One region of the Arthrobacter sp. CC3 genome, then DNA from elsewhere that is predicted to be linked to it. Evidence: riboswitches for the same ligand, from Rfam matches in the RefSeq annotation. Region 1 holds a riboswitch; the other holds the start of a gene.
The links. A riboswitch is a leader RNA that binds a small molecule or an ion and turns the genes downstream of it on or off. The one in region 1 is predicted to bind thiamine pyrophosphate.
Positions count from the first base shown of each region.

Region 2: another riboswitch for thiamine pyrophosphate. It lies ahead of thiC (phosphomethylpyrimidine synthase ThiC); the one in region 1 lies ahead of PV761_RS17140 (ECF transporter S component).

Region 1 covers NZ_JARCCY010000031.1:19,451-23,737, reverse strand. The annotation lists gene PV761_RS17165 (Na+/H+ antiporter subunit D) at 1-164, shown strand, start outside; gene PV761_RS17160 (Na+/H+ antiporter subunit E) at 161-706, shown strand; gene PV761_RS17155 (monovalent cation/H+ antiporter complex subunit F) at 703-981, shown strand; gene mnhG (monovalent cation/H(+) antiporter subunit G) at 971-1,429, shown strand; gene PV761_RS17145 (DUF4235 domain-containing protein) at 1,454-1,717, opposite strand; TPP riboswitch at 1,868-2,010, shown strand; gene PV761_RS17140 (ECF transporter S component) at 2,084-2,716, shown strand; gene PV761_RS17135 (ATP-binding cassette domain-containing protein) at 2,733-4,287, shown strand, end outside.
Region 2 covers NZ_JARCCY010000040.1:18,124-22,410, forward strand. The annotation lists gene PV761_RS19345 (hypothetical protein) at 1-281, opposite strand, end outside; gene PV761_RS19350 (VOC family protein) at 394-1,269, opposite strand; gene PV761_RS19355 (amidohydrolase family protein) at 1,348-2,436, opposite strand; TPP riboswitch at 2,520-2,627, shown strand; gene thiC (phosphomethylpyrimidine synthase ThiC) at 2,622-4,287, shown strand, end outside.

The DNA of each region.
Region 1 (4,287 bases):
GGGTGGCGGACCAGTCGGCCGTGGAGATGCTGGACAGGAGTTCCTACATCCAGGCGGTGCTGGGCGAAAACGCTCCGGTGCCCCCGGTCGCGCAGCCTGAACCTGCGGAACCGCAGCCGGAAAGCCCGCAGCCTGAGGGCCAGCAGCCGGAGGTCCAGAAGTGAACCGCCGACGGATCTCAATCCGGCAGGAACTGCCCCTCCTCGTCTGGCTGGTGTTTGTCTGGGGTGCGCTCTGGCAGGACTTCAGCCCCGGGAACCTCCTGTTCGGAGCCCTCATCGCCGTGGTGGTGGCGCGCTTGTTCTACCTGCCGCCGGTGGAACTGGGCGGCCGGTTCAGCATCGTGCGGGCAGTCCCGTTCGCCATCGTTTTCCTGGGCAAAGTGGTGGCCGCCAGTTTCCAGGTGCTGTACCTGGCGGTGGCCCGCGGGCCCAAGGTGACCAACGCCGTCGTCGCCGTCCAGCTCCGCAGCCATTCGGACCTGATGGTCACTGCCACCGGCCACGTCATCTCGCTGATTCCAGGCTCACTAGTGGTGGAGGTGGACCGCTCCACGTCCACGCTCTACATCCACGGGCTGAACGTGCGGAGCGGGGAGGACATCGTGAACCTGCGCAAGGAAGTCCGGGATGCCGAGGCGGCACTGATCCGGATCATGGGCACGCGTGAAGAACTGGCCGCACTGAAACAGGAGGTGGGCGCATGATGGAAGTCGTCCTGACCGTAACGGCCGTGATCCTGTCGCTGGCGGCAGCGGGGGCCATTGTCCGGATCGCCATCGGCCCGTCGCTGCTGGACCGGGTGCTGGCCTCGGACGTGCTCCTGGCCATCATCGGTGCCACGCTCTGCATCGATATGGCCGTGAACCGGCACCTGAACAACCTGATGCTGCTGGTGGCGCTGTCCATCATCGGGTTCATCGGGTCCGTGACTGTGGCGCGCTTCGTGGCCGACCGGCGGGAGCAACCCAATGAATCCTGAACCATCCGCCGTGGACACCGTCATCGACGCCGTGTCTGCCGTTTTTATGGTGGTGGGCGCCGTGATGTCCCTCGGCGCGGCCATCGGCCTGTTGCGCTTCCCCGACCTGATGAGCAGGATGCACGCTGCCACCAAGCCGCAGGTGCTGGGCCTCTTCCTGCTGCTGGCCTCGGTGGGCCTGCAGCTGCGGACCTGGTGGGTGTGGCCCGCACTGTTCGTGGCGTGGATCTTCCAGGTCCTCACCGTTCCCGTATCCGCGCACATGGTGGGCCGGGCCGGCTACCGCACCAAGCACCTGCACAGGGAGCTGCTGACGACGGACGAACTGGAGGCCGTGGTGCAGAAGGCGGCGGACAAGAAGACCGCCGACGGGCGGGCCGCCGGCGGCCAGGAAGCAGACGAGCGCGCAGCGCACGACGGTCCCGCCGACGACGGCGCGTCAGCCTAGCGGGGGCCCGCAGGACGGTTGGGCCTAGACGATGTCCTGGGTCTTGGCGAAGCGGGTGATGGCACGCTGCGTGCCGCGGTTGGCCAGGACCTGGATGATGGCGCTGACAGCGGCCGAGACCAGCGCAAAGGTCAGGGCGCTGCGCAGGGTGGTGGGGACGTCGTTCTTGTCGCCCTTGGGGGGCTTGCGTCCGGTGACCTTTTCCCAGACGACGTCAACGGCCTTCGTGCCGGCAAATCCGGCCAGCAGGCTCACTCCGGTTCCAAGCAGCTTGATGAAAAAACTCATTCCAGTACCCCTAACAGGTGGGAGACGGCGGAAACAGGGCTTCCCCTAGCCTAGCCGCATCAGGCCGCCCCCATCACCGCGCATTGTGACAGCCGCCCCGGGATTTCGCGGGCCTGCGGGTGTAAACTGGTCCACGCCCACAAGGGCGAATTGATACGACAGGGGAGCGTCGCCGTCGGGCATCACTGGAACAGTCCAGGGAACCGGAGGCGGGCGCTGAGAGTGCGGACAGCCGCAGACCCTCGAACCTGATCCGGTTAGTACCGGCGCAAGGGAGTCGAGTTCTCAGAGTGTCCGGCAGCAGGCGGCGGAAGCCGCGGCCCTTGCCGGGAAACACTCTCCCCTCCTGTACCTCAGGAGGAAGACATGACTGATATTTCTGCAAAGCAGGCGTTGCCGCACAGCAAGTACAGCTGGCGCGTGGTGGACATTGTGGTTGCCGCGTTGATCGCAGTGGCCGGCGGCGTCATTTTCTGGGCCTGGTCCCAGGGCGCCGCCGCCGTTACCCCGGCCATGAACGCCGTTTACCCGCCCCTGACCGGCCTCATCGCCGGCGGCTGGATGATTCCCGCCGTCCTGGGCATGCTAATCATCCGCAAGCCCGGAGCCGCACTGTTCTGCGAAACAGTGGCTGCCACAGGTGAGCTGATCATGGGCTCGCAGTACGGTGCCTCCGTGCTGTTCTCCGGCTTCGTGCAGGGGCTCGGCGCCGAAATCATCTTCGCGGTGTTCGTGTACAAGAAGTTCAACCTGCCCGTTTCGCTGCTGGCCGGTGCCGGTGCAGGCCTCTTCTGCGGCCTGAACGACTCGTTCGCTCCGTGGGGCTGGAACGTCGCCTACGCGGCCGGTGACAAGCTGGCCTACATCATTTTCACCGCCATTTCCGGCGCCATTATTGCCGGTGCGCTGTCCTGGATCGCCACCCGCGGCCTGGCCCGGACCGGTGTGCTCAGCTCCTTTGCCTCCCGCAAGGCAGCAACGGAGCCCGTCTTTTCCTGACGAACGCACCCCGCTCATGACATCTTCGGACAACGTCCGCCCGGCTGCGGTCACGGCACGCGGCTGGGGCTGGCGGCACGCCGGCCGGTCCCAGCCCGCCGTCCACGGCCTGGACCTGGACATCCAGCCTGGCGAACGCGTGCTGCTGCTGGGCCCCTCCGGCGCGGGCAAATCAACACTGCTGCACGCCCTGGCCGGGGTACTCGGCGACAGCGACGCCGGCGCCCACCATGAAGGCACGCCGGACGCCGACGACTCGGACGAGACGGGCACCCTCCTGATCGACGGCGCCCCGCCGCGTGCACAGCGCGGCCGCGCCGGCCTGATGCAGCAGGACCCCGAGACGCAGGTGGTCCTGTCCCGCGTGGGGGACGACGTCGCCTTCGGCGCCGAGAATCTGGCCGTGCTCCGTGCGGACATCTGGACGCGCGTGGGAGAAGCTCTCGACGACGTCGGGCTGGCCCACCTGCCGCTGGACCACCCGACGTCGGCCCTCTCCGGCGGGCAGAAGCAGCGCCTTGCGCTTGCCGGCATCCTTGCCATGCGCCCGGGACTGCTGCTCCTCGACGAGCCCACGGCCAACCTTGACCCCCTGGGGGTCCTGGAGGTCAGGGACGCCGTGGGCCGATGCCTGGACAAAACCGGGGCAACGCTGGTGGTGGTGGAACACCGCGTGGGCGTGTGGAAAGACCTGGTGGACCGGATCGTGGTGCTGCAGCCTGGATCGGCCACGGATTCCGCCGTGCTCCTGGACGGGCCGCCGGACCAGGTCCTGGACCAGGCCCGGGACATGCTCGTGGCCGCCGGCGTCTGGGTGCCCGGGTATGTGCCCGCCACCCGCGCACGTTCCGGTGCCGCGGGGCCGGATGCCGCGGGGCTGCCCGGTGCGGGGCTGCCCGGTGCGGGCGGGCCCGGTAACGGGAACCTCCTGCTGGCTGCGGAGCACCTCGCCGTTTCCCGCGACCGTCCCCGCCGGCGCCGCTTCAAATCCATCCCGCCTGTCCCGGTGCAGTCGGACATTACTGCGCAGGTCCGGGCCGGGCAGGCGCTGACCATCACAGGCCCCAACGGTTCCGGCAAGTCCACGTTTGCCCTGACCCTCGCCGGGCTGCTGCGCCCGGTGGCCGGCACGGTTTCCGCCACGGTGGACCTCAGCGAAGGCGCCGGCATTGATCCGTACAAGTGGAAAGCGGACCAGCTGATCGCGAGGATCGGCACCGTGTTCCAGGAGCCGGAGCACCAGTTCGTCACCGGCCGGGTGCTGGATGAGCTGATGTTCGGTCCGCGGCATCTTGGCCATGGTGAGGAACGCGTGGACGAGCTCCTGGAGCGCCTCCGGCTGACTAAACTCGTGGACGCCAACCCCTACACTCTCTCGGGCGGGGAGAAGCGCCGGCTGTCCGTCGCCACCGTGCTGGCCGCCCACCCCCGGGTGCTGATCCTGGACGAGCCCACCTTCGGCCAGGACGCAAACACCTGGGCGGAGTTGGCCTCCTTCCTGTCGGAACTGCTCGACGCCGGCACCGCCGTGGTGTCCGTGACCCACGACCAGGAATTCAGCGACGTCCTGG
Region 2 (4,287 bases), on a different contig from region 1:
TCGCCCTCGGTCTCGTAGCTGAGGAGTTCCGCGAGCGCCCGGACCATGGCCGGCGGTACGCCCAGGAGGGAATCACTGGCCACGTCCACCATGGCGAGTTCATAGTCCGCGCCCGCCGCGTGCACGGCCGCTCCGGCCAGGTCGCCGAGTTGCTCAATCTCGAAATCGCTGATGTCCGGAATCCGCAGCGAGTCAGGACCCGCGGGCCCGCCGCCCTCAAGTGCCCCCGCGCGCTTGAGCGCCTCATCGTGGGTGGAAACAAAGATTTCAGTAAAACCCATGGAAATCATCCTCATTCCGTCGGCGCTGCGATGGTCCCGCCGGGCACCTTTACAGCTGCCCCGGACGTCCGGAATCAGCCTAACGCAGAAGGACGCGCAGGTCAGCGACGCCTTAGCGGACGGCGACGCGGATCCGGTTGCGCCACGGATCCTCGAACCGCAGCTCCACTCCGGTGTGGTGCGACGCCACACCGGCAACCCGCAAACGGTCGGCGAGTGCGCCGACGTCGTCCGTTCCCGGCACTTCGATCAGGACTTCGCCCAAGCCCAAGGTGTCCTTCCGGGGCCCCGCTCCGCGGCTGTTCCAGACATTCATTGCCATGTGGTGGTGGTAGCCGCCGGCGGAGACGAACAGTGCCTGCCCGTGCCATCCGGCGGTTTTCTCGAAACCAAGAGTGCCCACGTAGAAGTCATGGGCCGACCGGACATCGCCCACCTGAAGATGGACGTGGCCGACGCCGGCATGGGACTCACGCTGGCCGCTTACCGCTTCCTCAGTGAGGAATTCCTGCAGGAACCGCTGCGGCGGGAGGGCAAGGCTGTCCATGACCACGCTGGTCCCCTCCCAGGACCAGTCACTGCGGGGACGGTCCCAGTACAGCTCGATGCCGTTGCCCTCGGGGTCGCTGAAGTAGAAGGCCTCACTGACGAGGTGGTCGGCGCTGCCGGTGAACAGCCGCGGCTCATACCGGGCCGCCGAAGCCACCGTGGCAGCGAGCGACGGCCTGTCTTCGAAGAGCAGGGCGGTATGGAACAGTCCGGCTTCACCCCGGGCCGGAAGGTTGAGCCCGGGGGCGGGTGCCAGGTGGACCAGGGGCGTTCCGCGCCGGCCAAGGTACACGCCGCCGTCCTGCTCAGCCACGACTTCCAGCCCGAGCGCGCGCTGGTAGTAGTCCGTCATCAGCTTCATGTCCCCGACCTTGAGCATCACCGTGCCCATGGCGAGATCCGCCGGCAGCAGGTCCTTGCTGCTGGATTCTGTGGTCATGGCAACTCCAAACTCCCGAAACTCTGCCGCCGGTCCTCCGGTGACGCTTACATAGAGTAAATTACTTGAACCTTCAATTTATTCCTGTCGGAGCCGACGTCCCCGAAGAATGATGTGCGCCAGGTTCCGCAGCGTTTCCGGACTGATCCTGGGGTCCTGTTCGCACAGTAAGACGTCGGCGCTGGCACCCTCGGCGATACCCTCCGCTCCCAGCCACTTCCGGGCGCCCCACGACGCCGCGTCCAGCGCTGCCGCCGCCGGCAGGCCTGCAGTGTGGAGCGCCTGGATCTCGTCCACGATCCGGCCATGGCCGATGACGCTGCCCGCATCCGTCCCGGCGTAGATTGGCACACCCGCTTCGAAGGCTTCCACAATCCGCTCGTTCCGCCGCTGCCACAAGGCGCGCATGTGTGCGGCATACACCGGAAACTTCGCTTCCGCCCGGGCCGCGATGTCCGGGAACGTTGCAATGTTGATCAGCGTGGGAACAATAGGGACGCGCTGTTCCACGAAGCGGGGTATGTGCCGCGGGAGGAGTCCGGTGCCGTGTTCGATGCAGTCGATGCCGGCGTCGAGCATGTCATCCAGCGTGTCTTCGGCGAAACAGTGCGCGGTCACCCGGGCACCTTCATCGTGGGCGGCGCGGACGGCATCCCGCACCACTGCGGCCGGGAACGACGCCGCGAGGTCGCCGGCGCCGCGGTCGATCCAGTCCCCCACGAGCTTGACCCAGCCGTCACCCGCGCGCGCCTGCTTCCGCACGGCTTCGACCAGTCCGTCCGGCTCGACTTCGATGGCGAATCCGCGCAGATAGCGGCGGGTCCTGGCAATGTGGCGTCCCGCCCGGATGATCCGCGGCAGCTCCGGACGCTGCTGGATCCACCGCGTGTCATGCACCGCTCCAGCGTCGCGGACCAGCAGCGTGCCGGCCTCAAGGTCTGTCACGGCCTGCTCTTCGGCGATGGACTCGGACACATCCCCGTCGGGTCCAAGGCCGATGTGACAATGTGCGTCCACGAGGCCCGGAAGCACCCAGCCGTCCAGCACCACGTCCGGCGGAGCGGCCGGCCGGGTGAATGTCAGCCTGCCGTCCACGGCCCAAAGGCCGTCCCGTTCCTGGTCGGGGGCGGTCAGCACGGTCCCGGTGAATTCGATGATTCCACGCATGCCTCCAGCCTAGACCGCGGTTCCGGGTCGTGGATGTGAACCTCGTGTGACGTGGAGGCTGCCCGGGCCTGTGGTAGCTTCGTCTACGACCACACGGGTGCCCCTGCAGGGGCTGAGATCGGGCTGACGCGGCCTGCGACCGTCGAACCTGTCCGGGTAATGCCGGCGAAGGAAGTGAGTATTCCGTGAATACACCAGAAACACAGCTGAACCCTGCCCAAAATGGGTCCGTCGCCAGCCAGGCGGGCACTCATGAAACGCAGTCCCTGAAGTCCCATTCACTGGCGTTCATCGCCGACGAGGCCACCGGGATCCGGGTACCGGTGACCGAAATTGCCCTGGAGGATTCGCCGGGGGGCGCGGCCAACCCGCCCTTCCGGGTCTACCGGACAGCAGGGCCCGGCAGCGATCCGGTGGTGGGATTGGAACCGTTCAGGACCCGGTGGATTGAATCCAGGGGGGACACCGAGCCGTACAGCGGCAGGGAACGGAACCTCCTCGACGACGGCAAGTCGGCCGTGCGCCGGGGCGCTGCGTCCGCGGAGTGGAAGGGCGCACAGCCGGTGCCCCGCCGTGCGGTCGCGGGCCGCACCGTCACCCAGATGCACTACGCCCGGCAGGGCGTGGTGACTCCCGAAATGCAGTTCGTCGCGCTACGGGAAAACTGCGATGTTGAGCTGGTGCGCAGCGAAGTTGCCGCGGGCCGAGCCATCATCCCCAACAACATCAACCACCCGGAGTCCGAGCCGATGATCATCGGCAAGGCCTTCCTCGTGAAGATCAACGCCAACATCGGCAACTCGGCTGTTACCAGTTCCATCGCCGAGGAGGTCGACAAGCTGCAGTGGGCCACCCAGTGGGGTGCAGACACGGTGATGGACCTGTCCACCGGAGACGACATCCACACCACCCGGGAATGGATCATCCGCAACTCGCCGGTGCCGATCGGCACCGTGCCCATCTACCAGGCCCTGGAGAAGGTTAACGGCGAGGCCAACAAACTGACGTGGGAAATTTTCCGCGACACCGTCATCGAGCAGTGCGAGCAGGGTGTGGACTACATGACCATCCACGCCGGAGTCCTGCTGCGCTACGTACCGCTGACGGCCAACCGCGTCACCGGCATCGTCTCACGCGGAGGATCCATCATGGCGGGCTGGTGCCTGGCCCACCATCAGGAAAACTTCCTGTACACGCACTTCGACGAACTGTGCGAGATCTTCGCCAAGTACGACGTTGCGTTCTCGCTTGGCGACGGGCTGCGGCCCGGCGCGACGGCGGACGCAAACGACGCCGCGCAGTTCGCAGAGCTGGATACGTTGGCTGAGCTGACGCAGCGCGCCTGGGAATTCGATGTGCAGGTGATGGTGGAGGGCCCCGGACATGTGCCGTTCCACCTTGTCAGGGAAAACGTGGAGCGCCAGCAGGAACTCTGCAAGGGAGCACCCTTTTACACGCTCGGGCCGCTGGTCACGGACATAGCTCCCGGCTACGACCACATCACGTCAGCCATCGGCGCCACGGAAATCGCCCGTTACGGCACGGCCATGCTCTGTTACGTCACACCCAAGGAACACCTGGGGCTGCCGAACAAGGACGACGTGAAGACCGGTGTGATCACTTACAAGATCGCCGCCCACGCCGCCGACCTCGCCAAGGGCCACCCGGGGGCCCATGAACGTGACGACGCCCTGTCCAAGGCCCGGTTCGAATTCCGCTGGCGGGACCAGTTTGCCCTGTCTCTGGACCCTGTCACGGCTGAGGCCTTCCATGACGAGACGCTGCCCGCGGAACCGGCAAAGACAGCGCATTTCTGCTCCATGTGCGGGCCCAAGTTCTGCTCCATGCGCA